Regions from separate parts of the Pseudoalteromonas sp. SG44-5 genome, predicted to be linked through region 4. Evidence: predicted binding sites of a transcription regulator. Region 4 holds the regulator's gene; each other region holds the start of a gene.
The links. Region 4 encodes sigma-54, which starts transcription at its own class of promoters, with help from an activator protein. Its sites were predicted from a motif close to GTTGGCACGNNNNTNGNNT; they were not measured.
Positions count from the first base shown of each region.

Region 1: H5079_RS01700 (EF-hand domain-containing protein) is a predicted target of sigma-54. The motif match lies at 6,203-6,221, and genes of this name have one in related genera.
Region 2: H5079_RS15185 (LiaF domain-containing protein) is a predicted target of sigma-54. The motif match lies at 4,930-4,948, and genes of this name have one in related genera.
Region 3: H5079_RS13140 (YggN family protein) is a predicted target of sigma-54. The motif match lies at 3,401-3,419, and genes of this name have one in related genera.

Region 1 covers NZ_JACJES010000001.1:339,802-347,392, reverse strand. The annotation lists gene sohB (protease SohB) at 1-452, opposite strand, end outside; gene H5079_RS01720 (VolA/Pla-1 family phospholipase) at 553-2,982, opposite strand; gene H5079_RS01715 (YciK family oxidoreductase) at 3,189-3,935, shown strand; gene rluB (23S rRNA pseudouridine(2605) synthase RluB) at 4,030-4,902, opposite strand; gene scpB (SMC-Scp complex subunit ScpB) at 4,899-5,489, opposite strand; gene H5079_RS01700 (EF-hand domain-containing protein) at 5,642-6,163, opposite strand; gene xthA (exodeoxyribonuclease III) at 6,479-7,285, shown strand; gene H5079_RS01690 (energy-coupling factor ABC transporter permease) at 7,290-7,591, shown strand, end outside.
Region 2 covers NZ_JACJES010000020.1:20,953-28,543, forward strand. The annotation lists gene H5079_RS15140 (serine hydrolase) at 1-358, opposite strand, end outside; gene H5079_RS15145 (gamma-glutamylcyclotransferase family protein) at 380-874, opposite strand; partial or broken gene H5079_RS15150 (LysE family translocator) at 942-1,288, opposite strand; gene H5079_RS15155 (hypothetical protein) at 1,302-2,075, opposite strand; gene H5079_RS15160 (CreA family protein) at 2,079-2,555, opposite strand; gene H5079_RS15165 (5-carboxymethyl-2-hydroxymuconate Delta-isomerase) at 2,810-3,139, shown strand; tRNA gene H5079_RS15170 (tRNA-Ile) at 3,491-3,567, opposite strand; gene H5079_RS15175 (YqaE/Pmp3 family membrane protein) at 3,873-4,031, opposite strand; gene H5079_RS15180 (BON domain-containing protein) at 4,107-4,670, opposite strand; gene H5079_RS15185 (LiaF domain-containing protein) at 4,985-5,650, shown strand; gene suhB (inositol-1-monophosphatase) at 5,921-6,724, shown strand; gene H5079_RS15195 (GGDEF domain-containing protein) at 6,796-7,591, opposite strand, start outside.
Region 3 covers NZ_JACJES010000014.1:20,390-27,980, forward strand. The annotation lists gene H5079_RS13130 (DMT family transporter) at 1-900, opposite strand, end outside; gene H5079_RS13135 (PLP-dependent aminotransferase family protein) at 1,002-2,447, shown strand; gene H5079_RS13140 (YggN family protein) at 2,569-3,363, opposite strand; gene H5079_RS13145 (PA3496 family putative envelope integrity protein) at 3,752-3,937, shown strand; gene H5079_RS13150 (glutathione peroxidase) at 4,064-4,555, opposite strand; gene H5079_RS13155 (AzlD domain-containing protein) at 4,647-4,946, opposite strand; gene H5079_RS13160 (AzlC family ABC transporter permease) at 4,943-5,647, opposite strand; gene H5079_RS13165 (cytochrome b/b6 domain-containing protein) at 5,778-6,437, shown strand; gene H5079_RS13170 (cytochrome c) at 6,502-6,954, opposite strand; gene H5079_RS13175 (DUF2721 domain-containing protein) at 7,049-7,519, opposite strand.
Region 4 covers NZ_JACJES010000006.1:51,576-59,166, reverse strand. The annotation lists gene H5079_RS08890 (ATP-binding cassette domain-containing protein) at 1-151, opposite strand, end outside; gene H5079_RS08885 (calcium/sodium antiporter) at 418-1,386, shown strand; gene H5079_RS08880 (KpsF/GutQ family sugar-phosphate isomerase) at 1,396-2,367, shown strand; gene kdsC (3-deoxy-manno-octulosonate-8-phosphatase KdsC) at 2,368-2,919, shown strand; gene lptC (LPS export ABC transporter periplasmic protein LptC) at 2,916-3,473, shown strand; gene lptA (lipopolysaccharide transport periplasmic protein LptA) at 3,463-4,008, shown strand; gene lptB (LPS export ABC transporter ATP-binding protein) at 4,005-4,730, shown strand; gene H5079_RS08855 (RNA polymerase factor sigma-54) at 4,800-6,293, shown strand; gene hpf (ribosome hibernation promoting factor) at 6,320-6,607, shown strand; gene ptsN (PTS IIA-like nitrogen regulatory protein PtsN) at 6,612-7,064, shown strand; gene rapZ (RNase adapter RapZ) at 7,086-7,591, shown strand, end outside.

The sequences.
Region 1 (7,591 bases), on a different contig from region 4:
TTAATGCGCTGTAACTGTGAAGCTGCAAGTCCATAACCATGCACTACCCCACCTCCACTTTCTAAGCGAATAAGTACTTTATCTTTACTCGCATCAGCAATAGAAATAATAGCAGTTATTTCCTCTCTTAAACTCTCTACTTCATGTGCATCCATACTGCCTATAAAGTCAACCACATATAATCGCGGTTTTGGCTCTTTACTGTCATTTTTTTTATTGTCTGCCTTAAGCTTTTTTTGATGTGCTTTAAGTTCTTTTTTACCTAAAGTATTGTGTAAAAAGCTTTGTTTAATATTATCTAGTTGCTCAGAAATATTATCTATTTGTATTTCACCCTTTTTAGCTTTTGGCTTAACTGCCGCGCCAACTATCAGCATTAAAATGATGGCTATAGCAATAACAAAAGTAACCGTTTTAGCGAAAAACAAACCGTATTCGTATAAAAATTCCAACACTTTTCTCCATTTATAAATTTCAGCTAATTTAGCATGCTTTTTAACAAAAAAAAGCCACTAAACAGTGGCTTTGGTTACTTAATTGCGTTGTAAGCTATTAATCGGTCACAACATCACTATTTGTAATTAACAACAAACGACCACGAGCGGCTAAGTAAGTTGCAATTTGCAATTGCATTTCAGAGTTAGCAGCAAAGCTACCTGCAGCATCCGATCCCGCCTCTTCACTAGGCGCTGGTGTTAATACTGAACCATGATGCCCTTTTGTAAATTTAACTAAATAGCTAGACGGCGTGGCACTAGGTGCTTGTGATGTGCTCACTGTTTCTAAGCCCATAAAGTTGGCCAGTGGTAAACTACCTGCAAGCGGATTGCTAGCAACACTTGGAGGTATAACTTGGTCTGGCTTATTGCCTGCGCCATCGCCCACTACCACGTTCATATATACAGGCGTTTCGAGTGCTTTAACGGTTGCGGCATAATTAGTTGGGTCGCCACTATCTAGTGCAGTTTGTGCTGCAAAAGCAAATTGTGTCATTACGCCTTTAATATTTGCCAGCTTACCCGTTTCGCCAGCCATAGTTAAAGCCGTTGCATATTCGGTGTAACCACATGATAGGAAATCTTGCATATTTGGCAGTAATACACCGCAGTTAGAAATTGCATCACCTTGTAAAAATGCATTAAATTCCGTTGCTTCGGTTGTACCTGCTTGTGATAACACCGAGCCTTGAATAAATGGGCCAAACGCAGGTGATTCTAATAAGAAACTGGCAATACCACCGCCGCCACTTGCAAGCGCAACTGTATTAACGTTAAACAGTGGGTCAAGTGTTTCAGCCATTGGGCTATTTGCTTGGGCAATAAACGCCGGCGCTACAATTGAACCCAGTGAGTGACCAACATAGCTCACATCTTTACTGTTTATACTTGTATCATTAATAAAGTTTAGACCAAGACGCAAGCCTAATAAGTCGGCGCTTGATTGACGTAGACTATCACGGGCAACAAGCAGTGAGCTTAGGTTCATATAACTAAGTACCGAACCTGTGGTTGCATTAAAGTCATCGTTACCGTCTGCATCTACGTCAATTCCTCGCTCGCCATGGCGCGGGTGATCAATTGCAATTGTGGCAAAACCCTGAATAGAAAGCTGCGCCGTTAATGTCAGCATGGTTTCTTTATTGGTAGTAATACCGTGCTGCATAATAACCACAGGCCAGCCACTTTCAGGCATAGCAATAGGTGCTAATTGTAAACTTGCGCGCACACCATTAATTATAGGCAAAATAGGTTTAGTCACTTGCACTGGCACATTGGCCATACTTTGCACTTTAGGAATTGAATTATATTTGGTTAAATGACGCGTGCTATCTAACCCTAAATCACGTAATTTACCACCGCTTAATGCGGCACATGCGCCGTCATTTTCACTAATTGGATCAGTAGGAAATGCAGCACCTGCTTGTGCTTTATAACCCAATACAGCAACTGCGTTATCACACATGCCTTGCCAATAAGTGTCGTCTAAATCGCTAATTTCTTTACCTGTAGGCGTACCTAAATACATAGGTAACATAATGCTACCTTTTTGGTATTGCACACCTTGAAAGGCATCACTAACAGTAACACCTTGTGATTGAAATACTTGCTGTACATTTACCATTGGCTGAGTAGGTACAGTAATTGCTGGTGTCGGTAAATTTGGATTTTGCAGGCTCGCTGCTAATAACTTTTTAATTGTACCAAGCACAGGGCCTGCCGATTGCATGGTCATTGCAGCAGAAAAAATAATTTCATCTTTAGTAATATTGCCTGAACTAACAACCACATTTTCGTAGCTATTAACAGCCCCCTGTAGCGCTAGTTGTGATGGCGTAATTAACGGCGCTTCTTGTTTTACTGTAGCGTAAGTAGATGACGGCTCAATAGCGCGCCCTTGTGAGTCTTTAAGCTCTGTGGTTAATACATTAATATAAGAGCTGCCGGCTTTAAATGGCTTAAGTGGAATAACCGCCACCGCATCACCAGATGCTTGGGTGATAAAGTCCACACCAAATTGTAGTTCACCTACTAATTTACAGGCAGCACCTGCAGGTGCTTGTGAGCATTGTTCATCTGTTAAACTTGCTCCCATTATTACTTCAAAAATACGTACTGAACCTGGTGTACCTGCAGAGGTGGCATCTAGGCTTACATTTGGTGGGAAAGTTAAATCTATTTTAAAAGGAACTTGAGTAGACCAGCCATCAAGCGCACCTAGTGCAAGTTGAGGGTTAGCATAAGCAGCACGAGGAATTGACACATTAGCGTCATTTAACTCCCCAGGAATATTTAAAGTACCATCTTGGGTACCGCTCATTAATAAATCATTGGGTACAGATATAACCCCATTAGCGGGATCAAACTTTACCGTCGCCTTTGGGATAACTGTAACCGAATCGTTTTTAACATCTTCTAGCGTTTCTCCGCCGCCACAACCTGCAAGAGCAGCTGTAACCGAGAGTGAGAGTAGCATTTTTTTCATATTGTTGGCTCCGCACATATCTTATTTTTATAGTGTGTTTATTAAGTATATTAAGTTAAAACAATGTAATCAGTTTATTAATGAGACATTAGACCAGTTAAACTTAACGTAAACTTTCTACTTTCGCCACCTAAATTTACAATAAATTCGATTACTTAATGTTTTGCTATGTTAAAATCAAAAAAAATTCATCCATGGGTACTTTTATGAACACCTATCAAGCTGCTGAAAATGCACTTAAAGATAAAGTTATTTTAATCACCGGCGCAGGTGATGGAATTGGCCGAGTAGCTGCAATTACATACGCTAAATACGGCGCAACTGTTATTTTATTAGGCAAAACAACTAATAAACTAGAATGTGTTTATGATGAAATTGTTAAAGCAGGTTATCCTCAACCGGCAATAGTCCCTATGGATTTAAAAGGCGCAACTAAGCAAAACTACCGCGATCTAGCTGCCACTATAGAGTCTCAATTTGGCTGTCTTGATGGTTTATTAAATAATGCTGGCATTTTAGGCACGTTAGGGCCACTTGAGCACTTTTGCTCGTCAACCTTTGAAAACATAATGAAGGTTAATGTCACCGCGCAAGCTATGATCACTAAAGCACTGTTTCCGGTACTGCGCAAATCTAAAAATGCATCCGTGGTATTTACATCATCTGGCGTGGGCCGTAAAGGTCGCGAATTTTGGGGGCCTTATGCTATTTCTAAATTTGCTGTAGAGGGCATGATGCAAACATGGGCATGTGAAGTAGGTAAAACCAATATACGTATTAATTGTATTAACCCTGGTGCTACACGCACTTCAATGCGCGCTAGTGCTTATCCTGGTGAAGACCGAGATAAACTTGCAACACCTGAAGACTTAATGCCTACTTACTTATATTTAATGAGTGATGATTCGAGTAATGTGAATGGCGAGTCGCTTGACGCTCAAGTAAAAAAATAGCTATTACTCTAATGTAGATACAAAAAAGCCGCTCAAAATTTTGAGCGGCTTTTTTAATGTCTAACTAATTTAACTAATTTAACTAAATAGCAGGTTACTTACGTTTAGTTGGTTTAACACGCTGATTGTGCTTTTTAACCGCTTTACGTATTTGGTTTATTTTGGCACGCTTATCTTTGCGTTTTTCAGGCATTACAGAAAGCTTAGTTTGTGTTTCACGTCCTAACTTAACTGTTTTTCGTAAATAGTTTACAGTGTCTAGGTCGTATTCAATCCAACCACCTTGTGGTACGCGCTTATCCAGCTCTAACTTACCGTAACGAATACGGATCAGGCGAGAAACTTCCACCTCTTGTGATTGCCATAAACGACGAACTTCTCGGTTACGTCCTTCATTAAGCGTTACATTGTACCAACGGTTTATACCTTCGCCGCCCATAGGGTTAACCGTTAGAAATTTTGCTGGGCCATCTTCAAGTTCAACACCACGGGTTAAGTTTTTAATGGTTTCTTTGGTTACTTCACCAAATACACGGGCTGAGTATTCACGTTCAACCTCGTAACTTGGGTGCATGAGTCGGTTTGCTAATTCACCATCGTTAGTAAATAGCATCAAGCCTGCGGTATTAATATCTAATCGGCCAACCGCAATCCAGCGCTCGCCATCAATACGAGGGAGTCGGTCAAATACAGTACGACGACCTTCAGGATCTTTACGCGTGCTTAACTCACCTTCAGGCTTGTTATACATAATTACGCGACAAATTCTATCCGCTTTTTCTTCAATTTTTACTGTATGGCCATCAACGCGAATTGAATCTGTTTCTTCAACACGATCGCCTAATTTAGCCACTTTGCCGTTAACGCTAACGCGGTTTGCATCAATGTATTTTTCCATTTCACGGCGTGAGCCTACGCCAGCACGGGCTAGGACTTTTTGTAACTTTTCACCTTGTATAACACTCATTCGGATGGTTCTCTCACAGAAGGATCACTTAATAACTGGTTAATTTTACTTTGCTGTTGCTCTGGCAAGGCAGGTAAATTATCTAAACCTGTTATCGAAAAATAATCTAAAAATTGTTTAGTAGTCGCATATAGCGCCGGCTTACCCGGCACTTCTTTGTGGCCTACCACTTTAACCCACTCTCTTTCGAGTAGTGTTTTAATAATATTTGACCCCGTAGTAACACCACGCACTTGTTCAATTTCGGCGCGTGTAATTGGCTGCCTATAAGCAATTAGCGATAATGTTTCGAGCAAAGCACGCGAATATTTGGGCGCGCGTTCTTGCCATAAATTACTTAGCCAAGGGCTTAAGCTACTACATGCCTGAAAACGATAACCACTGCCTACTTCTACCAAACGAATACCACGGGTCTGAAAATGTGTTTGTATTGCTATTATTGCATCGTTTATACGCACCATAGATATTGCTAAATCGGCTAAAACAACATCCTTTAGATGACGTTTACTTAATGGTTTGTCAGCAACAAAAATCGCCGCTTCAATGATCTCAATTAATTGCTCATCACTAACTCGCCGACCCACCATAAACGCTCTTAAACTAATAAACACACACAGCCAACTATTATGCCAGAACTACAGCAAAGTAGGAAAACATATCGAGCAATTTAGTAAATCAAAGCCACAAAAAAAGCCAGTGCACAGCACTGGCTCCTTCCTCACACTTTAAAATGGTGTGCTTAGCTGTTATTGGCGCTTTTAAGTGCGTCGTCTTCAGCGACTGTATTGCCATATTTTTTTATGTAAGTTACAAATTCACGTTTGCTAACACGCTTGTCTTTATTTACATCCATATAGCCAAAGTGATTTGAAATATCATCATCGTCTGCTTCTTCAACCGAAATATAGCCACTTTTATCGTTATCTAAACTCGAGAAACTGCTTTGTATTTTATCAAATTTAGTAATATCCGCTTTAAATGCTGATTCGCTTACTTCACTGTCTGTGGCAACTTTTCCGGTATTTAATTGCATGTACGCATTAAATTCATTGCGACTTATTTGATTATCCATATTTGTATCAATATTTGAAAAGTGTTGCCAAATATTATCGTCATCGGCTTCAACTTTCGAAATAAAACCATCACTATCGTTATCTAAACTTGCAAAGTCACTATCAATTTTGTCTAACCCTTGGTTAGACGCACAAGCTGCTAAGCTTAACGTTGCTAAAATAGTAGAGGCTAATGTTAACTTTTTCATAAGACGTATCCTTGTAGTTAATTAATGTCACTTTAACTAATACAAGTTAAATGCCAAAAACACTAACCCCTTAAAATCAATTGGTTACAACAAAAGCATAAATAAAAAAACTAACGTAGCGCATTATAGTAATGAAAGCTTTGCTTCATGCCTTGTAATTTTTGCACAAAATATTGGTGTAATACCGGACATTACAGCGAGTGTTTTTACACTTAAAAGTTCAGCCAATAACTTCCTTGTTTCGGGCGTGTTATGTAAGTGTATTTACTGATATAATTTAACGCATTATATAGAACCAATTTTAAGGTATATGCTATGAAAGTGATTTCTTTCAATATCAATGGTCTGCGTGCGCGTCTTCATCAATTACAAGCTATTATCGACAAACATCAACCCGATATTATTGGCCTACAAGAAATTAAAGTTCATGACGAGGCATTCCCACTAGAAGATGTACAAAAAATGGGATATCACGTTTATTATCATGGCCAAAAAGCCCATTACGGCGTAGCTATGTTATGCAAAAAAGAACCTAAATCGGTATTTAAAGGCTTTGCCACTGATACTGAAGAATCACAAAAACGCATGATCAGTGTTACCGTAGAGCAAGACAATGGCCGTGATTTAACGGTAATGAATGGTTATTTCCCGCAAGGTGAAAACATTAATCACGAAACCAAGTTCCCGTATAAACGTCAGTTTTATAAAGATTTAATGACCCACCTGCAAACAAATCATACCCCTGATGAAGACGTGATTGTAATGGGCGATATTAATATTTCACCTACCAACCTAGATATAGGTATTGGCGAAGTAAATGCTAAACGTTGGTTAAAAACCGGTAAATGTTCTTTTCAACCGATAGAGCGTGAATGGCTGGCAACATTACTTAATTGGGGCTTTAAAGACACCTTTAGAGAGCAAAACCCAGAAACCAGCGATCAATACTCGTGGTTTGACTACCGCTCAAAAGGGTTTTTAGATAACCGTGGCCTACGAATTGATGTTGTACTTGCAACACATGAGCTAGCCGCGCGTTGTATAGACACAGGTATAGATTACGAATTACGTGGCATCGAAAAGCCATCGGATCATGCCCCTATTTGGTCTGAATTTAAATAACCCTATGCTTAGCCTCCCAATGCAAGGGCTACTTTGGGCCCTTGTAATCGCTATAAGCTTATTTAGTATTGATAAAGCGACCTATAAAGCACTCTACAATGTACCCATACGCCAAACAGGAGTACTTGCATGTGCGTTGGTGTTTGCTGTTTTATGGCGCATTAAAGCTGGCATTTTAACGGGCCTTGATTTACATATTTTAGGTATTACTGCAGCTACACTTATACTCGGTTGGCGTTTAACTATTTTAAGTAGTGTTCTGGCAACGGCGCTATTAGCCGCATTTGGTTTAATTGAGTTTAAGTT
Region 2 (7,591 bases), on a different contig from region 4:
CGTATGCGTCATATAGTTGAAATTCTGGCAGGTGATCAATCACTTTATCGTCCCAGCTCAACTTACCTTCATCAACCAACTTAGCCAGCGCCGCACTGGTAAATGCTTTGGTGTTAGATGCAATGCCAAACAAGGTGTCTTTATTAACCTTATTACCGGTGTTTATATGGGTTACACCAAAACCTTTAGCAAATATCACTTTGTCGTTTTCAACAATAGCAACTGCCATTCCTGGCACATCAAAACGTGCCATGGAGGTTTTAATTACCTGCTCTATTTTATTGGTATCTACCTGTGCCCAGGTACTAAACGTAGCCCCTGCTAATAAAGCAATTGTGGCAAACTTAATTAACTTCATTGTTATCCTTTTTTATTATGATTATTTTTGATGTACTGCAAATTCAATTTCAGCACGCTCTAGGTTACTGTCGCTTTTTTGCGCGCGGTTTAATATTGCATCACTGTATGCTTTTGGAACGCCAGCTTCAAGCGCGCCGCGATGAACGTGTTTAATATACCAGTCGTAGGGTAGCGCTTCACTGTCATGGGTATTGGCAATATAGCAATGAGCGTTAACGTCTTCGCCGCTTAAAAGCTTTACGGTTATATTTACGCAGTCGTAACCTGCACCTTCTATACCATCTAAAATGACTTTTTCGGCATCACTTATTTGATAAACAACCCCATAAACTAACGCATCCTCTGCATCACTTGGGCTAATACTGCACTTACCTGAGCCATCTTTAAAATACATATCAAAGGTTAGCTCATAACCTTGTAATACGGCTGTACCAATGCGCTTAGCATTAGGCAAGCGCGCCAGTAAACGGTGAGACGACATGTTAGAGCCAAACGAAAAATTATAAAGCGACATACCTACTCCTAAAATTAAATAATGTAACTTGGTTTTAAATTACAACACGAATAGCCAAAGCTATTAAAATAAAAAACAAGGTGGCTTTAGGGTTTAATGCATTGGTTAAAAAGCCGCGCCGAAAGGCAAACCAAACGGGCTCTGCTGGCACCGTTTTGTTGGCAATATTATCATTTAGATTTGCCCCCGGTTTGGCTGCTCGCAGTGCTTGCACTCCCAAATAAGCTAAATAGGCACCGGCCAAGTATTTAAGCCCCATAAAATAGCCGCACCAACACCTGCACTAGTCCAAAGAGCATTGCGCCTACCTTGCTGCACACTTTGCTTTAATACCACAGCAAAATCGGGCCCTGGGCTTGCTACTGCAAAAAAGTGCGCTACGGCAATCAGTAAAAATTCGTCTAAGTAATTCACACAATATCTCTGCTTAGTTTGGCATATACGCTAATAACAGCGGGTTAGCTGAGTTATTGACTAATGCTTTAATTTCTTTTTGCGCTTTTTTAAATTGGCCGCGCAAATGCGGTTTTAAATGCTGCTTAGAGCGTTTATCATTTTTAAAGTAACTCACTAACGCATGCATAAATACCGTATGGGTTTCGTTCAACGACGCTTCGCGATTTGCATAAGGGTTATAACACGAGCCACAGCCGCCCTTAAAATGATATACCGTATTGCTCATCATTACCCCAAAGCCTAAAAAGCAAGCCAGTGCATCAGCAGCTTGCGCTAAGTAGTCTTTTCCGCCCGGTGGTAATACGCCTACATGATGAATTAAAATAGTCGCTAACGTTCCAGCAAAACTGGCAACTAAGTCTTGTGGCTGGTTTACTTGATTTGGATTAAACGAAATATTAATAGCCTGGCTAGGCGGTACAATTAATTTAGCGCCTTCGCCACGTAGTTGTTGGCTAAATTTAAACTGTGGAAAAACCTGTGGAGTGAGCTGCTGCGGTGCAACTAGTTGAATAGGCCACGCTGTCATACCCGCATAACTACTTACGCGGTTAAATACCTTAGTGGCCATTTCTTCAATACTCGATACCGAGTCGGGAAAGAACTCAACCGTGGGCAAAGTGATTTGCGTATGCTGGGTAAAAAACTCAACATCAAAGTTTTCAACTGCCCATATAAAGGTATCAATTAACCATTGCTGCTCTTGCTCAGCCAGTAATGGTTTGGGCTTAAATAACGCTAACATAGCTTACTCTCGCTCTTGCCCAAGCGCCCATTGCCATGCTTGTGTATTGTATAATGGCACAGTAGATAACGCATGATGATGACTCCCCGTAGACTCTTTAGTCGAGTACGACAAATACAATAAGGTATGTGCTTTAGCATCGTAAATACGACGCACTTTTAATGATTTAAACAAAATACTTTTAGATGATTTAAATACCACTTCCCCAGATTTACTCCGATCAATCTGCTGCAATTGCTCTGCGGTAATAACCCCGGTTTGCCGACACGAAATTGACATATCAGAAGGATCTGAAAAATCTAAATTAGCTTCTATATGGCTAATATGGCACGTTACCCCAGTGACTAAAGGGTCTTGTTGCGAATTTACAATTACATCCTTGGTGGTAAATAACCCAAGGCTTACAGAGGCAACATCATCTGAGCACGCTGTTAAGGTAAGCATACCTGCGAGTAAAAAGCTGACTTTTAAATACTTCATCGTGTTCTCCAACATACTTAAAGAGGGATACGGTTTATTCTTCTATACTAAACGTATTTACAGCTACAAAACACATGTTGTAAAAAATAAACATTGCGCTATATACATTCACCTTTGCCGCACCATAACACTTCTTAATGGCTAATTGTGCAAAACAAAAAGATGCTAATTCAGCATTGTAGGGGTTAGCGGGTAACCTGGTATTTGGTATAATAAGGTTCACACATGTAGTAACTCATAATAGGAACGCCTAAATGCCGCACATTATTATTGAACACTCAGAAGACCTCCCTGTATTACCACAAGTACTTGTAGAAAAAATTCACAACGCCGCTTTCCAAAGTAATTTATTTGATTTAGAAACCATAAAAACACGCGCTATTTCCTATCAGCAATATCTACTTGGCGCAGGCGGGTCGGGGTTTATACATATTGCGGTACACATTTTGGCGGGACGTTCTATTGAGCAAAAACAAATGTTAAGTGAGCAACTACTTGAGTGTTTAAAAACCTATTGCAGAGCATCAGACAGTTTAAGCGTTAATATTTACGATATTGAACATGAGATCTACCGTAAAAATTAATTTATTTTACCCGTCACATTAAATTAGTGAACAATTCTAGTACCAAAAAAACAGCTTAATCACTAATCAAAGTCATAATGTATAGTGACCTATAGGCTATTTCTAACGCGGTTAATTAGCTACTTAATAAGTCAGAATGATCATGTTATTAATAATATAGGTATTAACTTAAAAGCGTTAATAAGTACTCTGTAAAAAATCCCTAACTAGGGATTTTTTATTGCCGTAAAACAATTCTATTTATTATTTTATAATGAAACAGGCAAAAATATACTTAAAGTGTAATTAACACAACATAGAGCTATTCATTAGTTAATGATTGGAATGATTTTTAGTAGGTATATTTAAAAGTGGTGGCCCCTCCCAGACTCGAACTGGGGACCTAACGATTATGAGTCGTGTGCTCTAACCAACTGAGCTAAGGGGCCAACTTTTTGTATAACTGTAAACAGTTAATTTTTTAAGAAGCGTTTAGTCACATAGCGACTAAAGCGGGGTGCAGTATAAAAAGTTTTTAGGGGCTTGTCACTAGCAAAAGTCTTTATTTTAACAATCAATGGTCTAACTGCTTAAATAGTAATCTTTTTATGGGTGTAATATTAAGATTTGCAGAATTTAGGGTAATACTGGCAGCTAAGTAAAAATGAAATGGAAGGCTGTATATCGCGTAATTTACAAATTGAGCTTTAAACAAGCAACTTACAGCTTATATTACGCGACAAACAGAAATGAATTATTTTTTTGCGATAATGTATATTGCATGTATTACTCCAGGGAAGTAACCAAACAACGTAAGTAAAATATTTATCCAAAAATGTAAGCCTAAACCCACCTGTAAAAATACTCCCAGTGGTGGCAATAAGATTGAAAAAATAATACGTATAATATCCATAAATATTCTCCTTATTTATAAACTAAAAAACTTATAAGCAAAAACCCAGCAGAGCTGGGTTTTATAAATGCTATGTTACTTTGCAACTATCGTTAGTTTATCTACTACGTCGCGAACATCTTGAGCATTTTTAGCAATTTTTACTGCAAGCTGTTTTTCAGCATCTGAGTTCACTGTACCGGTAAGAGTAACTACACCGTTGTCAGTATCTACATCAATGTTTGTACCACCAACTTCTGAGTTAAATAAATAACGCGTTGTGATGACTGTGGTAATTTTAGCGTCGGTTAAGCCGCTACCATCATCATCTTTCATGTTGTCATGGCTTTTACTGTTCATGTTTTTCACAACAGTAAGCTGGTTATCAACATCGGTTACACCATCTAAACTCAGTACAAGTTCTTCTGCTAACTCTTTGTCGAGTTCGCTATTAACTTTACCTGTTAGTATAACTTTGCCATTTTTTACATCAGTGTTGATGTCAAAGTTATTGAGGTTAGTGTTCATAAGAAGCACTGTTTCAGCCTTACCATCAATCCAAGCATCTTTACTTTCATTTTCCCAGCTGCTCGCTTGAGCACCCATAGCCGTAGTACCTAAAACTAACGCCGCAATGATAGATTTGTTAAATGTTTTCATAATCTTTCTCCTTTTGATTAAAGACACTTTAACTAATGCCAGCTTTAGGCCAACTTTAATAAATAAGTAAAATCAGATAGTTAAGGCGGGATATAAAATAACTTCACTTTGTATACATCACTTTTTTACCGACTTATCGGTAAAAAGTTCTCAGTAGTGAAAATAGCTAGATAATTACCATTTTGGTTAATGGATCGTTAATATAACAAAGTCACAAATAGGCTAAAAACATAACAAGCTGATTAATAACAATAATATTTTTGGTATGTGCTTTGCTTATATAGTGACAACAGTAAAATAAAAGGAATACCCTAATGAGCGTAAAAATAACAGACCGCCCGCTAGAGCAAGTGCGCGAAGAAGTGATTGATCAACTAATTTATAATTACAGCCACGGAGTTATTTCTGTTGAAGCATTTGAAAGGCGTTTAGATGAGGCAATGGCTACAAATAATAATGAAGCCCTTGTTAGCTTAGTTGAGGATTTAACCCTTAATACTGATCATCAATATAATGCCCAAAAGCATTCGCAATTTTCACCCAATTACAGCGCTCAGCAATTTAGCCAGAGTGACTTTACATTACGCAGTATTTTAGGCTCCAATGAAAGAAGTGGCCAGTGGATTGTGCCTAAAAATATTTACCTGACTAACTTTATGGGCTCGGTAGTACTTGATTTTACCGATGCTATTTTTACCCACCAAGAGATAACGATTCATGTTAACTGTATTTTTGGCAGTGATGAAATATACGTACCAGAACACGTTAATGTAGTATCAAAAATGTTTAGCATTATTAGTAGTGTTGAAAATAAAACAGTGGCACTTAACAAGCATCAAGGCCCGACCATCCATATTGAGGGAAAGGCTATTATGGGCTCGGTAGAAATAAAGATTAAGCGCACCATTAAAGAAAAATTTATTAGCTTTGCTAACCAATTAAAAACCCAACTTGGTGGTAAAAGTGGTACTCCAATGTGATGAACTACCTATAAAAGCATGTTCATAGCTTTTAACTTGGGCCCAGGTTAAAGAGTAAAAAACATGCTACATTTTTAAAGCACTAGAACACATTTAAAAAGTGCTTTGCAGATTCATCAATGCTGAATTTCTATAAAATGCTCTGCACATCAAGCAAGTATAAAAAACAAACAAAAGTATTTAGGCTTTGTTGTTTACTTTATGGCAAAAGTCGCTAAAATACGCCAGCTAAAATATATAAACGTTCTTTTACAACCCAAAGGTAATACCATGCATCCAATGTTAAACATTGCGGTTCGCGCTGCGCGTAACGCAGGCAAAATTATACTTCGTGCAAGTGAAGATTTATCAAAAGTTGAAGTTCAACAAAAAGGCACTAACGATTTAGTGACTAACATTGATAAAGAGGCTGAAGCTATAATTCGCGACACCATTTTACGCTCTTACCCTGATCACTGCATTGTTGGTGAAGAATTAGGCGAGCATAAAGGTAAAGATGCAGATTACCAATGGATTGTTGACCCGCTTGATGGCACAACTAACTTCATCAAGGGTATTCCTCATTTTGCGGTTTCTATCGCACTTAAAGTAAAAGGTCGTTTAGACCAAGCCGTTATTTATGATCCAATTCGTGGTGAGCTTTTCACTGCCTCTCGTGGTCAAGGCGCACAACTTAATAGCAAACGTTTACGCGTTTCTAAAACAGTTGATTTAGGCGGTTCAATCTTAGCTACTGGCTTCCCTTTCAAGCAAAAACAACACCTAGATGCATACACAGAAGCGTTTAAAGCTTTATTCATACATACTGCTGATATCCGTCGTGCGGGCTCTGCTGCGCTAGACATGGCTTATGTTGCTGCTGGACGCGTTGATGGCTTTTTCGAAATTGGTTTAAAACCTTGGGATACTGCTGCAGGCGAGCTATTAGTAAAAGAAGCAGGCGGCATGGTTGTAGATTTTGCTGGCGGCGTAAACTATAACAATAGTGGTAACATTATCTGTGGCGCACCTAAGCTAACTCAAGCAATAATTCGCGAAATTCGCCCTGTATTAACTGAGTCATTACTGCGTTAATACAAATTGCATGGTTTAAAAAAGGAGCTTAGGCTCCTTTTTTGTTGTCTGCAAAAAATTATTTATAACGATTAAACTGCTTGTTTTTCTAACCTAGCAACCACACTACTTGGCTTACTACGCTGACATAAAAACAAATGGCTATGAGCAAAGCGCTTTGCTGATTTTTTAGCATTACTTGCCAATGCTGCAACCTGATGGCTATTCTTATAATGGTGTAAATCGGGAGTAACTAAGCCTATTGCCAGTGTTACTAATGGCACAAATTGTGGCTTCCCTTCTCTATTTGCACTCCAATATCCCTTATTTTTAATATGTTCGGAACTAAAAAACACCTGTGATTCTATTTCAAATTGGCGAATAATATGCTCGCACACTGCGGCAGCATTATTATCATCAAATAGCACCATAAAGTCATCGCCGCCAATATGGCCAACAAAACTGTTTGTATTACTACACGCCTGCATCGTAATATTTGCTAATAGTTTAATTACACTATCGCCGCTAGCATAACCAAACAAATCATTAAACTGTTTAAAATGGTTCAAATCTAAATACGCCAATGAAAACGCCTTTTGTGTAGCTAAACGCCGCTCTATGGCATCGTTAAGAGCTAGATTACCGGGTAACATAGTTAATGGGTTAGCGTGCTGCGCATGACGAATTTTTTCATCTGTTATATGTTTTAATATGTCGCGTACTGGCACAATGCCTAAATACTGCTGCCCTCGGGTGATCACTATATGGCGGCGAATATCAAAGTCGCATTCGGTAATTTGCTGACTAACGTTATCTAGCAGCTGGTTTTCATCTACCACTAGCGGTTGCCTGTCCATTACTACAGTGGCCGCACGCTTGTCATACAAA
Region 3 (7,591 bases), on a different contig from region 4:
CGCTCTGTTTGCTAAAAAGGCATTAATTCGTTTTGTTGGGGTAAGCACTATGGCGTTACCAAGTAGTACTAAGCTAAACCCTGCAAAGGTATTTGCATGCCATTCAAAGCCTTCATAAAAGCTGCTTAGTGTTACCGCAACTAAAGGAAACAGTACGATGACATAGCTGGCTTTTTCGGGGCCAATATTTTTTAACAGTGCAAAGTAACAAGCAAAGGCGATTACAGTGCCAAAAATAGATAAGTACAATAACGACAGCCAATAGCTAGTAGGTGCAGTGAAATTAAATTGCACGTCGCTTATAAATACATATAAGGCTAAGCCAATGGCACTGTATAACATGCCCCAAGCATTACCTTGTAACACACCAATTTGTTTGCGTGAATTACGTACACTTACCATGTTTCCTAATGAAGCCACAAAGGTGCCTCCAAGAGCAAGTAGTAACCCGACGAATGCACTGTTACTCAAGTTGAGTTGCTGTAATTGTGGCCAAAACAAGCAGGTGATACCTAAAATGGCAAGTACAGCACCGGTATAAATTCGTTTTGAAATAGGTTTGCCAAAAAATAATCGGGTATTAACTATATTCATTACTAATAGCATTGAAAAAGCAATCGAGGTCATTGCAGAGCTAAGGTGATTTTGTGCCCAGTAAAGCATTAAGTAATTTAGGCCAAAGTTAAACAGGGCCAATAATACGAAAAAACCATGATCGACTAAATTAAATCGCATTTTAGGTTTTTTGTATGCCACATATAACCACATTAATAATGCCGCGATTGCAAAACGATAAAATAGCGATAGTTCAACAGCAATATCGCCTAGCTGAAACTCTATGGCCAACCAGGTTGAGCCCCAAATTAAAACAGTTGTTATATATAGCGCTGCACTTTTCAATACTGCTCTCCAAAGTCGATTAAGCTGCTATTTTAAAGCTTATCTGTATACTTACCATATACAGAAAATGGAATATGTAACCTATACAGATTGAGGGTGTAATGATTTTAAAAGCGGTTAGCCATCAAGGTCATGAGTTTTTGTACCAGCAAGTTATTCAACTGATCAGGGATATGAGTGCTCAACAGGCTTTATTGCCCTCAGAAAAACTGCCGTCTTTACGTAAAATGGCTAGCAACCTTAATATAAGTATTCCTACGGTAAAGCAGGCCTATCAAGCGCTAGAGGATCAAGGGGTTATAGAGGCACGCGAAAAGTCAGGCTACTTTTTAAAAGCCGTTAACATGGCAAGCAGCTTACCAAAACGAGTTAAGCTGAGCCGCGAGCCCGTGATTGTTAACAAGCAGGCGCTGATTGAGCAGGTATACACAGCCATTCATCAGGCCCATGTGGTGCCTTTTGGAGTGGCTAACCCGGTTGCTGCAGCACCAACCGATAAAGCCTTAGCCAGAAATATGCGCCGAGTAATGACGCTTGCTGGTAGTAGCGCTATTAATTACGGGCCACTGGATGGTTATGCACCGTTAAAAAAGCAACTTATTCACCGCTATTTAAACTTTGGCATTGGCATTAATATGGATGAAATGGTGATCACTAATGGTGCGCAAGAAGCACTGGCAATTGCACTCAAATGCGTAACTAAGCCCGGTGATGTAGTGGCCATAGAGAGCCCTTGCTATCACGGAATTATAGAGTTAATAGAAAGTTTAGGCCTTAAAGCACTTGAAATACCTTTATGCCCAGATAATGGTATTTGGCTAAACGATTTAGCGCAGGCGCTTAATGAGCACGATATTAAAGCGTGCTTATTTTCTACGGCTATTAGTAATCCGGTTGGTAGTTTTATGCCAGATAAAAATCGAGAACAGCTGGTGGAACTAGTTGAAAGCCATAACGTAGTGCTCATTGAAGATGACGTATATGGCGACCTATACTTTACACCCAAACGAGGTACACCTGCTATAGCGTATTCCAAAAAAGGCTTGGTGCTAAGTTGTTCGTCTTTTTCTAAAACGGCTGCCCCTAGTTATCGTGTTGGTTGGCTTATTGCGGGGAAATTTGCAGGGCAAGCTAGGCGTTATAAAAGAGCATTGAGTTGTTCTACCTCACTAATTAATCAATGGACGTTATCAGAATTTGTTTTTAGCGGTGAATACGATCGTAATTTAAAAGTACTTAGGCAGCGTTTACGTACGAATAAAGAGCATATGCGACGTTGCTTACAGCAAGCCATGCCAAAAGGTACACGGATCAGCGATCCACAAGGTGGCTGTGTTATTTGGTTAGACTTAGGCTGCGAGTATGATAGCCAAAAGCTATTTTCATTAGCGCTTGAGGTAGGTATAAGCATTACTCCAGGGTTGATATTTTCAGCTTCAAATAAATACAAAAGCTGTATAAGGCTAAGCTATGGTGTGCAGTGGAGTGAGCAAATAGAGCAAGCAATTGTCACACTAGGTAAACTTACCTTACTAGCAAAAAAGTAGCCTAATTTAAAGGGGAACAACAGCTTGTAACAAGTTTTTCGGCACAATAAAAAACAGCCGTTAAGTTAAGCGTAACGGCTGCAGAGGGATGTTAAATAATTACCTAAGTGAAGTTTGTAAACTAGTTTTGTTTAAAGCTAAATAATTGGTAACCTTTAAGTTCAGGTACTTGTACTACTAGCTGTTCTTCTTGTTTAGCTATATTGGCAAAATTTTCGCATAAGGCATTGGCACGTTTTTCGAGCGCATCGGCATGCTGCTCTACTTTTTCTTCTATTTGCGTACCCATATTTTCCATACGTTGTTCAAAGGCTTGCATGTCGCCTCCTGAGCCAAGTAATTCAGAACCTAAAGCAACTAAAATACTCCCCATAGATTGCATTACAGCAGACTCAACAGCGGTCTCTATTTGTTGTTCAAACTGCTGCTCAAAGTTTTCACCAAATTGGTTAAAGCTTTGCTGGCCCATAACAAAGGTGTCTTGTTGATAAAAAGTATTTTGTACTTCAAGTTTAATGTCGTCCATTAACGATGAGATATTATCGAGGCCATCAATATTAAAAGCATTAGCAACTTCTTGCAGTGCAACACCTGCAATTTTAACGCCTTCTAAGGCTATATTTGCTACTTCGGGTAATTGCGTGCGTAAACTATCTGAATATTGAGTTAGCGCCTTTTGCTGGGAATGATTAAGCGCTACCGATTCACCATTAATGGTTAAATTGCCATTGGTATTAAATTGCATAGTTTGCTTATTGGCGGTAAAAATCTCTAGTTCGTCAGGCTTAATACGTACATCATTTTTAAATTCTACATTACATTGCTCATTATTAAATGACACTGTTGAATCGTTATCATTATGTGCCACAACGGCAGGTGCACATATTAAAGTGCTCATTAATAGTAATTTTTTCATATTTATTCTCAGTTTTTTATTGATGATAAATAAGTAATAACAAGTTTAGTGCCAATGTTTTTTTATTATATTAAACAATAGGTTGGTTTTATTTTTAGTATTGTCTATAGCAAAGGTTTATTATAAAAAAACTATTTTTTAGTCAAATTGGCTAAAGCTAGAGCAGTAATTAATTTTATTTATCGATACGATAAAAAACTCTCACTTTCCATAAAGCGAATTTAGCGCTATTTATTCACAGTATTGACATGGAGGCTATTTAAGATAGCTACATGGCTTTATTTTGGCGCTAAACTGCATTGCACTTTATGTGTCGAACATTTTAATTTTACCGATTATTGCGATTATAAAATCCTTGGTTGGTCTCAAACACTTTATGGAGTGGGTTGTGGGTAAGACATTTAGTTACGATGCGCTAGATGACGATTTTGTTGAAGACGAGTACGAAATGCTCGGGCGTAATCAGCACGATAAGAACAAGCAAAAGGTTAAGAAAAAGTTGGAAGACTACCTTGAGCAAAAGCGCTTGCGTAAAAACCTAGGCGAAGACGATTTAAGCGATTACACCGATTAAATTGCGCTAGTATAACTAAAGTACCAATGTGAATTAGACTCTAAATGTACGCATTTATGTATGTTTAAATTTTGATTAGATTGGCAATAAAGAGGCCGTGTGCCTCTTTATTACTTTTAAGCGGCGTTACTTATTACTTTGTTGCAGTGCTTTTTGAATGGTGAGCTCTAGCTTTTCTGGCTTGGTAAAGGGTGCATAGCGTTTAATTGGTGAGCCGTCTGCTGCGATTAAAAACTTAGTAAAGTTCCACTTTATTTTGCGAGTTAAAAAGCCAGGTTGTGTCGATTTCAAATAACGAAATACCGGATGAGCATGCTCTCCGTTTACCTCTACTTTAGCGGCCATTAAAAAATTAACCCCGTAGTTTATTAAACATCCTTGCTCTATCTGCTGTGCATCTCCGGGTTCTTGCTGATTAAACTGATTACACGGAAATCCTAAAATTACTAAGCCTTGGCTAGCATATTTATTATGCAAAGCCTGTAGTGACTCGTACTGGTAGGTAAAACCACACTTGCTTGCCGTGTTTACAATAAGCACGACTTTACCAGCAAACTCGCTAAAATTAATGGTGTTACCTTGCAAACTGGTGGCGCTTAACTGATGAAACTTGTGCATTATTTATGCTTTACCTTATCTTTGTTGATGCTCAATTTACTCTTTTAAGTACATTGCTTAATATGGTTGTTGTATATATTAAGACTATTTTTTAATTTAAAATTAAAAATAATCCCATACTCGCAATCGTAGTGTAGTAAATATTATGGGTTTTATAAGCCACAATAATAGCTACTATAGCCGCACTTAAATAAGGGTTTTGCCAATTTAAATTAATGCCATCATCGTTTAAAAATACAATAGGTACCCAAATAGCCGTAAGTACCGCTGGTGCACTAAAGCTTAAAAATTGTTGCATTTTAGGCCCAACTTTAAAGGGTAAAGCGCGGTGCAAAAATAAGTAACGGGTAAAAAAGGTAATACAGGCCATTAGTAAAATAGTGGTCATCATAAGTTGCGCTCCTTTTTGGCAGTTATTCTTGCTGTAAAGTATCCTGCGCTCATGGCCAGTAATGCAGAGCTCACCAGCCATAACTCAAATCCGGTACTTTTAAACAGTGTAGCGCTAATGCCTGCGACTATAACTGTAACGAGTGAGGCGAGGCTTTTAACACCCGGAATAACTAAAGCTATAAATGTAGCGGCTATAGCAAAGTCGAGGCCCAAATGGGTTAAATCGGGGAGCATAGTACCAGCAACAATGCCTATAAATGTCCATAAATTCCATGCAATATAAAAGCTAAAACCGGCGCTAAGTGCGTAAATTAAACGTATTTTTGTACGATAGGCTTTAGGGTGGTGCGAAAATGCAAACAACTCATCGGTCAATACAAAGCTTACAGGTAGACGCCAGCTCAAAGGTTGATCAATTACTTTATGACGTACCGCTAAGCCATATAAAAAATGCCGAGAGCTAATTATAAAGGTAGTAAACAAAATGGTGAGTAGTGGCGTATTTCCCGCAATTAACTCAATAGCGACAAGCTGCGCAGACCCCGCAAACACTAATAAAGACATCGCTTGAGTTTCAAGGGCAGTAAAACCATTTTGAATAGCCAGTGAGCCACAGAGTATTCCCCAAGGGATCACCGCCAAACAAAGCGGTAACATGTCAACAAAACCTTTTAAAATTGCACGCGATGGTCTGTTCATTTGCAGAAATATTAGCCAGTAAAATTAATTGCTTAAGTGTGCCATAAAGCATGCTTTAAATAATAGGTTTAATGCAAATCTAAACAAAGTTTGAAATAATGAAACAATAACTTAATTAGCGAGATAACTAATGTTTAAAGTAAAAGTATGGGATGGCTTTGTCAGAAGCTTTCACTGGTTATTAGTGTTTAGTATTGCTGTGCTCTATTTTAGTATTGAAGAAGGTATGATTGAACTGCACTTTATTGCTGGCTTTTTTACCTTAGCACTTATTTTAACGCGATTAATATGGGGGATTATAGGCAGTAAAACAGCTAAGTTAAGCGCGTTAATACACTCCCCGCAAGCGGTAATAACCTCACTTAAAACTAATAAAACTCCGCTTGGGCATTCTGCGCCAGGTAGTTATATGGTGTTGTTGTTTTTTATACTTATTATTACTCAGCTTGTTAGTGGCTTAATGAGTAGTGATGGTATTTTAACTGATGGGCCTTTAGCGCAGTACGTGTCGAGCAGTACAGTTGATTTTGCTAATTGGTTACATAGTTTAAACTTTGATATTTTACTTTATGCGATAGGTTTGCATGTTTTAGCAATTGTAATTTATAAGATTAAAGGCAAGCCTTTAGTGAAAGCGATGATCACCGGAACGAAACAACAGCCAAATGAAAAGCCAGCAATACTTACAAAAGCACCTTGGTTAGCTTGGGTCGTATTTTTAATATTGCTTGTAGTGCTTATGACAACTTGGGGCAGTGAGCCACTTAGTTATTTACTTAACTTGGGTTAAAAATAAAAAGGCGCCTATTTAAATCCGATTATGAATTAAATAGGCGCCTTTATTATTTAAAAACTTAGTCTTTAAATTGCGTGTGGCAATCTTTACAGCCTTTGGCCCATGCGCCAAACGCTTTACCAATAACAGCTTTATCGCCAGACTGTGCAGCTACAGCAAGTTCATCTGCGTATTGCTGAAATGCAGTTGCTTTTTTCATAAAAGTGTCGTTTTCAGCCCAAACAGCGGCAAGTGCAGCAGTATCACCCTTATCAGTACCTTCGTAAAACGCTTCCCATGGCATTTTTGCCAGTGCAGCTGCGTTATTTGCACGTGCTTTAAATTTATCTGCATCAAAAGGAATTTTGCCTTTAAGCATAGCGCCCATGTCACTAATTTGTACTGAGAGCATAGAAAATGCAGCTTGACGATATTCAATAGCGTCGCTTGGCTCTTTAAATGCAGAATTTGCTGATACGCTAAGTGCGCATGTTGATAATAATGCCCCGATAAATACTTGCTTCAATTTCATTAAACTTATCCCTAGTAAAAGTTTCTAATTCTATCTTTGTATCTTAGCTGCCACTTTTATTCAAGTGAAAGCGATAGTTTGGTTTGCTTGAGGCTTAATCGTTAATATCGACGTCGGCGAATATCATGCCACGGCGCATACTGCGAGTGGCTAAAAACACTTCGCAAAGTAGCGACATAAAAGCAAATATAAGCAAAGCCATAGCAGCTACAAAACAGCTACCTATCGTTACGCCTAAGTTAACTGATTGAATATGCGATAAAAATAATAACATAACAACCGCACAAACCAACAATGCACTTAACACACTCAAGCTAAATGCAAGGTGTATACAACGAGAGCGCTTTAGCAGCGCTCTTAGCTCGGTGGTTAACGACAGATTAAAGTCATCATCAGTGCTTACTTTTAGTCTACGTTCAAGCAAACGAGCTCTATCTGTTATACGCGCTAAACGGTTTGATAAAACCCCTAAAGTGGCAGCAATACCTGTAATTAAAAAGACGGGAGCAACCGCGGTTTGAATCACTTTGGCCATGCTTAAAATATTAATTACTTCGTTATCCATTTACATCTCAAAATAAGTGTTGGTTGTTTACAATCATTCACAAACTTAATTTCTTTCTTTTCCCTTTGGAAT
Region 4 (7,591 bases):
TGGTAGTTTTACCAATGCCGCTTGGCCCCATAATGGCAGTGATTTTACCTTTAGGAACACTAAAACTCATATTTTTATATATGATTCTATCGCCCCTTGAAAAGCAAACATCCTTGACTTCTACTATTGATTGCGACAAGTCGCTCTCCATAACAATATTCACTCGTATTCCTATTTTAAGGCTTTTTCGACCAAGATGGAAAAAACAATTCGTAAGATTTTGTAATGTAATTGCCAAAACAGTTATAAGGCTCGCTCAAACCACCTTAACCTTGGCTTAAACCTTTGCATAGCATACCCTAAATATTTATAAAATAAGTGATTAACCGCTCTCTTCGCCACTGTTTTATTTATACTTTCAGATTGGCTTTTGTTACTATTCGCGCAATATGTATTTTCAATAACTGGTTCAATACAATGGTTACCTCATTTGTTATTTTAATTTTTGGTCTTGCTGGCCTAGTTTGGAGCGCTGACAAGTTCGTTTATGGCGCCGCAGCACTGGCGAAAAACTTTGGTGTGCCTACTTTAATTGTAGGGTTAACCGTTGTTGCAATGGGTTCATCAGCGCCTGAAATGATGGTTTCGGCTTCTGCCGCTTTAGCCGGTAAAACCGATACTGCCATAGGCAATGCCGTTGGCTCAAACATAACCAATATTTTATTAGTACTGGGTATTACCGCTTTATTGCGCCCGTTGTCTGTTTCATCAAGCACCTTAAAACGTGAAATACCTTTGGTATTAATTATTTCGTTAGCTACTTGGTATATTTTTTCAGATAACTATTTTTCATACCCAGAAGCAATTGCCCTACTTATTGGTTTTGTTGTATTTATTTTTGGACTTATTATTATCTCCCTAAGAGCTAAAAATAATAACGATCCATTTGTAAACGAAGCCTGCGATGAAGTACCCGATAACGTTCCCACTAAAAAGGCAGTTTTTTGGCTCATTGTAGGCTTGATATTACTTCCTGTTAGTTCTCACTTTTTAGTTGGCTCAGCTGTCGACATTGCAAAATTCTTTGGCTTAAGTGACTTGGTAATTGGCTTAACTATTATTGCTATTGGCACCAGTTTACCAGAACTGGCAGCGTCTGTTGCAGGTGTGCTTAAAAATGAAGATGACCTAGCACTGGGTAATATTGTGGGCTCAAATATTTTTAATATTTTAGCCGTGTTACCACTTGCCGGTATTATCAATCCATCGATAATCGACCCTTCTATTGCTAATCGTGATGTACTGATTATGATTGCAGCAACCTTGGCACTTATTGTTATGTCATTGAACTTTAGAGGCGCACAGCGTATCAATAGAGTAGAAGGTGGTTTACTGCTAAGCGCATTTTTGATTTACCAAGGTTACATCTTTAGTCAAATAGGGTAAGAGTTGTCTATGACCAAGCTAAGTTTTATCGAGCAAGGGCTACGTGTTCTTGATATCGAGCGCCAAGCACTTTTTGATATAAAACAATATGTAGATGATAATTTTCATCAGGCATGTCAGCTTATGTATGACTGCAGTGGCCGTATTATAATTATTGGTATGGGTAAGTCGGGGCATATTGGCCATAAAATTGCGGCAACTTTAGCAAGCACTGGTAGCCCTGCTTTTTTTGTGCACCCAGGCGAAGCCAGCCACGGCGATTTGGGCATGATCACTAAAAACGATGTCGTTATGCTTATTTCTAACTCAGGCGAAACCAGTGAAGTACTTAATATTATTCCAGTGTTAAAACGCCTTGGTGCAAAAATTATTTCCATGACAGGAAATACACAATCAACCATGGCCACACTTGCTAACGTGCATGTATGCATTAAAGTAGAAAAAGAAGCCTGCTCATTAGGCTTAGCACCAACAGCCAGTACCACGGCAACACTCGCTATGGGCGATGCAATGGCGGTAGCACTGTTAGAAGCACGCGGATTTACTGCCGATGACTTTGCACTATCGCATCCCGGTGGCAGTTTAGGGAAGCGATTACTGCTCACCTTAAAAGATGTTATGCACAGCGGTGTAAATACGCCTATTATAACTACTTCGCAAACTATTAAAGATGCGCTGATTGAAATGACAGCTAAAGGCTTAGGTATGACCGCCATAGTTGACGATAATCAGCAACTCGCTGGGTTATTTACCGATGGTGATTTACGCCGTATTTTAGAGCAACGCGTTGATATTCATACCACGTCAATAGATGCAGTAATGACTAAATCGTGTACCACGGCAACCCAAGATATGCTTGCTGCGCAAGCGCTTAATATTATGGAACATAAACGCATTAATGGCTTAATTATTATTAATGAGCATAATCAGCCTATTGGGGCACTCAATATGCAAGACCTACTTAAAGCAGGAGTATTATAAATGCAATTTGAAGAACTCTATCAAGCGCTAAGTGATGACGCTAAAGCGCGCGCAAAAAAAGTAAAACTACTTATATGCGACATTGATGGCGTATTTTCTGATGGCCGAATTTATCTTGGCAACCAAGGTGAAGAGCTAAAAGCATTTAATACAAAAGATGGCTTTGGTATTAAAGCACTTATTAACAGCGGCTTTGAAGTAGCGGTTATTACCGGCAGGCACTCGCAAATAGTACAACAACGTATGACCAGCTTAACCGTGCAGCATATTTATCAAGGTCAAGAAAACAAGCTTATTGCCTACCAAGAACTTAAAAACAAGCTTAATTTGAGCGATGAGCAAATTGCTTATATTGGTGATGACGGCCCTGATATGCCTGTTATGGAGTTAGTTGGCTTTGCAGTCGCAGTAAACGACGCGCACCCACTAATTAAACGCTTAGCACATTACACTACGCAAATGCCGGGTGGTTTTGGTGCAGTAAGAGAGCTAACCGACTTACTTATGCTTGAAAACAATAAACCATTAACTAGCCAAGGCACCAGTTCATGAATATAGCGCGCATAGTCTTAAGCGTTTTATTCATCACCTGTATGGTTTGGCTTTGGTACCCTTATTTTACTCAGGTAAATACGGTTGCTAAAGCCGACTCAGAAGTAATAGCTAAACCCGATTACACCGCCATTGAGCTAAAACAAACAGCTTTTGACGAAAACGGTGAAATTAGCCATAAAGTAACTGCGGTTAAAACGGAGCTTTACGAGCAGCTAGGATTTACCTTATTCGAAAAACCTACTTTCATATTGTACGACGACAGACAAAAAACGTGGCGTATCAATGCTGATGAAGCAACACTTTACGATGAAAGACAATTAATTTTAGAGGGTAATGTAACTGCCCAAAACTTAATTGATGGCGCAATGATAGACAAAATTACCGCCGACAATATTCAAGTAGATATAATGCTACTCACTATGCGCAGCGAACAGCCCGTTATTATAACTGGACCGAATTTAAAGATCACCGGTAAAGGCCTTGAAGCCAATTTAACAACCGAGGTGATAAAACTAATTAACCATACGCGAACACTATATTATGACCAATAACCTTGCAAAAATACTTATTATTCCATCGCTTATACTTGTATTTAATAGTAATGCGGCAGAGCAAAGTACTTCCCCATTAGCTAATCAAATTTCTATTAGTGCTGACCGCCAAGAAGGCCAACTAAAAGAAAACGTTGGTATTTTTGAGAAAAACGTCGAGATAATTCACGGTAATCGTCGTATCACCGCCGATCGTTTAGAAGTACATAAGCGCGACGAACTTGGCGATAATAAACAACTATTAATTGCCACGGGCAGCCCTGCATATTTTGAAGAAAAGCAAGCAGATGGCACTGTCATGAGCGCCAGCGCTAACGAAGTACGTTACGATGTAGCGAAACGTTTTTTAACCCTGGTAGGAGATGCAAACATTTCTCAAGCTGGGCAAAAAATTACGGCTAAAAGCATCACCTATGATATAGAGCAACAGCTTATAAGTGCTGAAAAAGATGAAAACTCAACTGATCGGGTACACACTATTTTAGTGCCTGTAGACGTAAAAAAAGAACAAAAACTCAATAAAGGTCAGCCATGAGTACATTAAAAGCAGAGCTATTAGCAAAAAGCTATAAAGGCCGTGAAGTTGTTAAAAATGTAGGACTTGAAGTAAAAGCTGGCAGCATTGTTGGTTTACTTGGCCCAAATGGCGCAGGTAAAACCACTACCTTTTACATGATTGTAGGCTTAGTACCTAGCGACAAAGGTAAAATATTAATTGATGATAACGATATTACCTTACTTCCTATGCACAGCCGTGCTCGTTTAGGTATTGGTTATTTACCACAAGAATCTTCTATTTTTAGAAAGCTCACTGTGTATCAAAATTTAATGGCTATTTTAGAAACGCGTAAGCAACTAAATAAACAAGCCAGGGAAGAAACCCTAAATAGTTTATTGGACGAATTTAGCCTGCAACATATTCGCGACAGCTTAGGTATGGCGCTATCTGGTGGTGAACGTCGCCGCGTAGAAATAGCACGTGCTTTAGCTGCAGATCCTAAATTTATATTGCTTGATGAGCCCTTTGCTGGCGTGGATCCTATTTCAGTACTCGATATTAAAAAAATTATAGAACACCTTAAAAATCGTGGTATTGGCGTACTAATTACCGACCACAATGTAAGGGAAACCCTTGATGTTTGTGAAAAAGCCTACATTGTTTCTCATGGGGAGCTAATTGCATCTGGTACTCCTGAATTTGTATTAAACGATAAAACAGTACGTGATGTTTATTTAGGCGAGCAGTTCAAACTGTAATATTTATGTTATTACTATAAGCATCTGCTAAGATTAATCATATCAATTTATAAGGATTGTTAGAGATAAATGAGGCAATCATTACAGCTGCGCATGGGCCAGCAACTTACAATGACTCCGCAACTGCAACAGGCTATTCGCTTATTGCAGCTTAGTACCTTGGATCTCCAGCAAGAAATACAAGAAGCACTTGATAGCAACCCATTACTTGAAGTTGATGAACAAGATTACACGGAAGAATCAGCAGGTAAAAACGAGCAAAAAGCAGATGACATTACTGTTAGCGCCTCTGCTGACGACACCCCAAGCGAGTATGAGCAAGATAGCGGTGAAGCACTAAATAAAGACACCATAAGCGACGACATGGCCATGGATGTATCATGGGATGAATATATGAGCGCAGCGCCTGCCTCTTCATCAGGGCCAATGCCTGAAGATGAATCTATTTATCAAGGTGCATCAACCGAAACCCTGCATGAATACTTAATGTGGCAATTACAGCTCACCCCTTTTAGCCCTACCGACGAAGCTATTGCCATAGCTATCGTTGAAGCCGTAGATGACTCTGGTATTTTAACCCTCAGTTGCGAAGACCTTTTAGCAAGCTTTAACCAAGAAACTGACGACGAACACGAAGTAGAACTAGATGAAATAGAAGCAGTGCTAAAGCGCATTCAATTATTTGATCCTGTTGGTATTGCAGCTCGCAGCTTGCAAGAATGCTTATGCATTCAATTAAATCAATTTGATAAAGACACCCCTTATATTAACGAAACAAAAATGGTGTTAACTGATCATATCGATTTACTCGCTGCTCGCGACTATCGTACGTTAATGAAAAAAACTAAGCTCAAAGAAGAAGAGCTTAAAGAAATAATGACACTTATTCATACGCTTAATCCTAAGCCTGCGGATACTATTGTCAGAGAAGAGTCTGAATACGTTATACCTGACGTGTCTGTTAAAAAAATAAAAGGCCGCTGGGTGGTAGAGCTAAACCCTGATAGCATGCCAAAAATACGTGTTAACAGCCAATATGCGGCTATGTCTCGTACAGTAAAATCCAGCGGTGACAGCCAATTTATTCGCTCGCACTTACAAGAAGCTAAATGGTTTATTAAAAGCCTAGAAAGTAGAAACGAAACACTCCTGAAAGTAACTAATTGTATTGTTAAGCAGCAACAAGCGTTTTTTGAACATGGCCCAGAAGCCATGAAACCTATGGTATTAAACGATGTTGCCGAAATAGTTGAAATGCACGAGTCGACTATTTCACGGGTCACTACGCAAAAATATATGCACACTCCACGTGGCATTTTTGAGCTTAAGTACTTTTTTTCAAGCCATGTAAGCACCGAAAATGGTGGCGAATGTTCATCAACTGCCATACGTGCCCTGATTAAAAAGTTGATAGCTGCAGAAAACTTAGCCAAACCATTGAGTGATAGCAAGATTGCAGATATATTGGCTGAGCAAGGAATTAAAGTAGCTAGACGGACAATTGCAAAATATCGCGAATCTCTGGCTATTCCCCCGTCGAATCAACGTAAAAGCTTGATTTAAGACGTACAACAAAGAGGAAAATGCTGATGCAACTAAACTTAACTGGTCGTCATGTAGACATTACAGACTCATTAAGAGACTATGTAAATAATAAATTTGCAAAGCTGCAAAGACACTCAGATCACATAACTAATGTGCATGTTATTCTCGATGTAGAAAAATTAAGTCAAAAAGCTGAAGCAACAATTTTTGTAAGTGGCGCTGAGCTATTTGCATCGACCGAACACCAAGATATGTACGCTGCCATTGACTCGTTGATTGACAAACTCGATCGTCAAGTAATTAAACACAAAGAGAAGTTTGCTCGACACTAACACTATGAAATTAAGCTCACTTATATGCCAGGACTGCAGCAAAGCTGTGGTCCTTTTTAATAGTAAAAAAAGAATTTTAGAATTCATCAGTGAACTCGCGCATAAAAAAATGCCGTATTTACCTCAGCAAGATATTCTCACTGCTTTATTGGCAAGAGAAAAGCTAGGTAGTACCGGTATTGGCCGAGGAATAGCAATTCCACATGGCCGTATGAGCGGGGCACAAGAGCCTCTTGCCTTAATTTTAATAAGCGAAACCGCTATTAATTTTGATGCAATTGATAATCGTCCAGTTGATATTTTTGTTGCGCTTATAGTGCCCGATGGCGATAACCAGCAGCACTTGAAAACACTAGCCACAATAGCTGATAAACTAAACGATAAAGAGTTTTGTAAGCAATTGCGTGCGGCAAAGTCTGATGAAGCGTTATACCAAGTTATTTTGGATCAATCCTAGTTACTAATAAAGGGGTGGTAAATGGAATTAATTATTATAAGTGGCCGTTCAGGTTCTGGTAAGTCAGTTGCTTTACGTGTTGTAGAAGATTTAGGTTACTATTGTGTAGATAATATTCCGGTAAATTTGCTGCCTTCATTAGTGCGCAGTGTCTCTGATAACTACGATAAAATAGCCGTTAGTATAGACGTGCGTAACCTGCCTAAAGACCAGCAGCAGTTTAACGATATCCTTGAGTACTTGCCCGACTTTGCTAAACCAACGTTATTTTATTTAGATAGCGACGATCAAACGTTAATCCGCCGTTATTCAGAAACACGTCGTTTGCACCCGCTTTCGATTGATTCGCTACCGCTAGATTTAGCAATAAAAAAAGAAAAAGAATTACTCGATGTACTCGTAACGCGGGCTGATCATGTCATTGATACAACCGATTTAAGTGTGCATCAACTTGCTGAATCTATGCGTGAAACCATACTCGGTAAAAAAGACAAACAGCTTATCATTACCTTTGAGTCGTTTGGCTT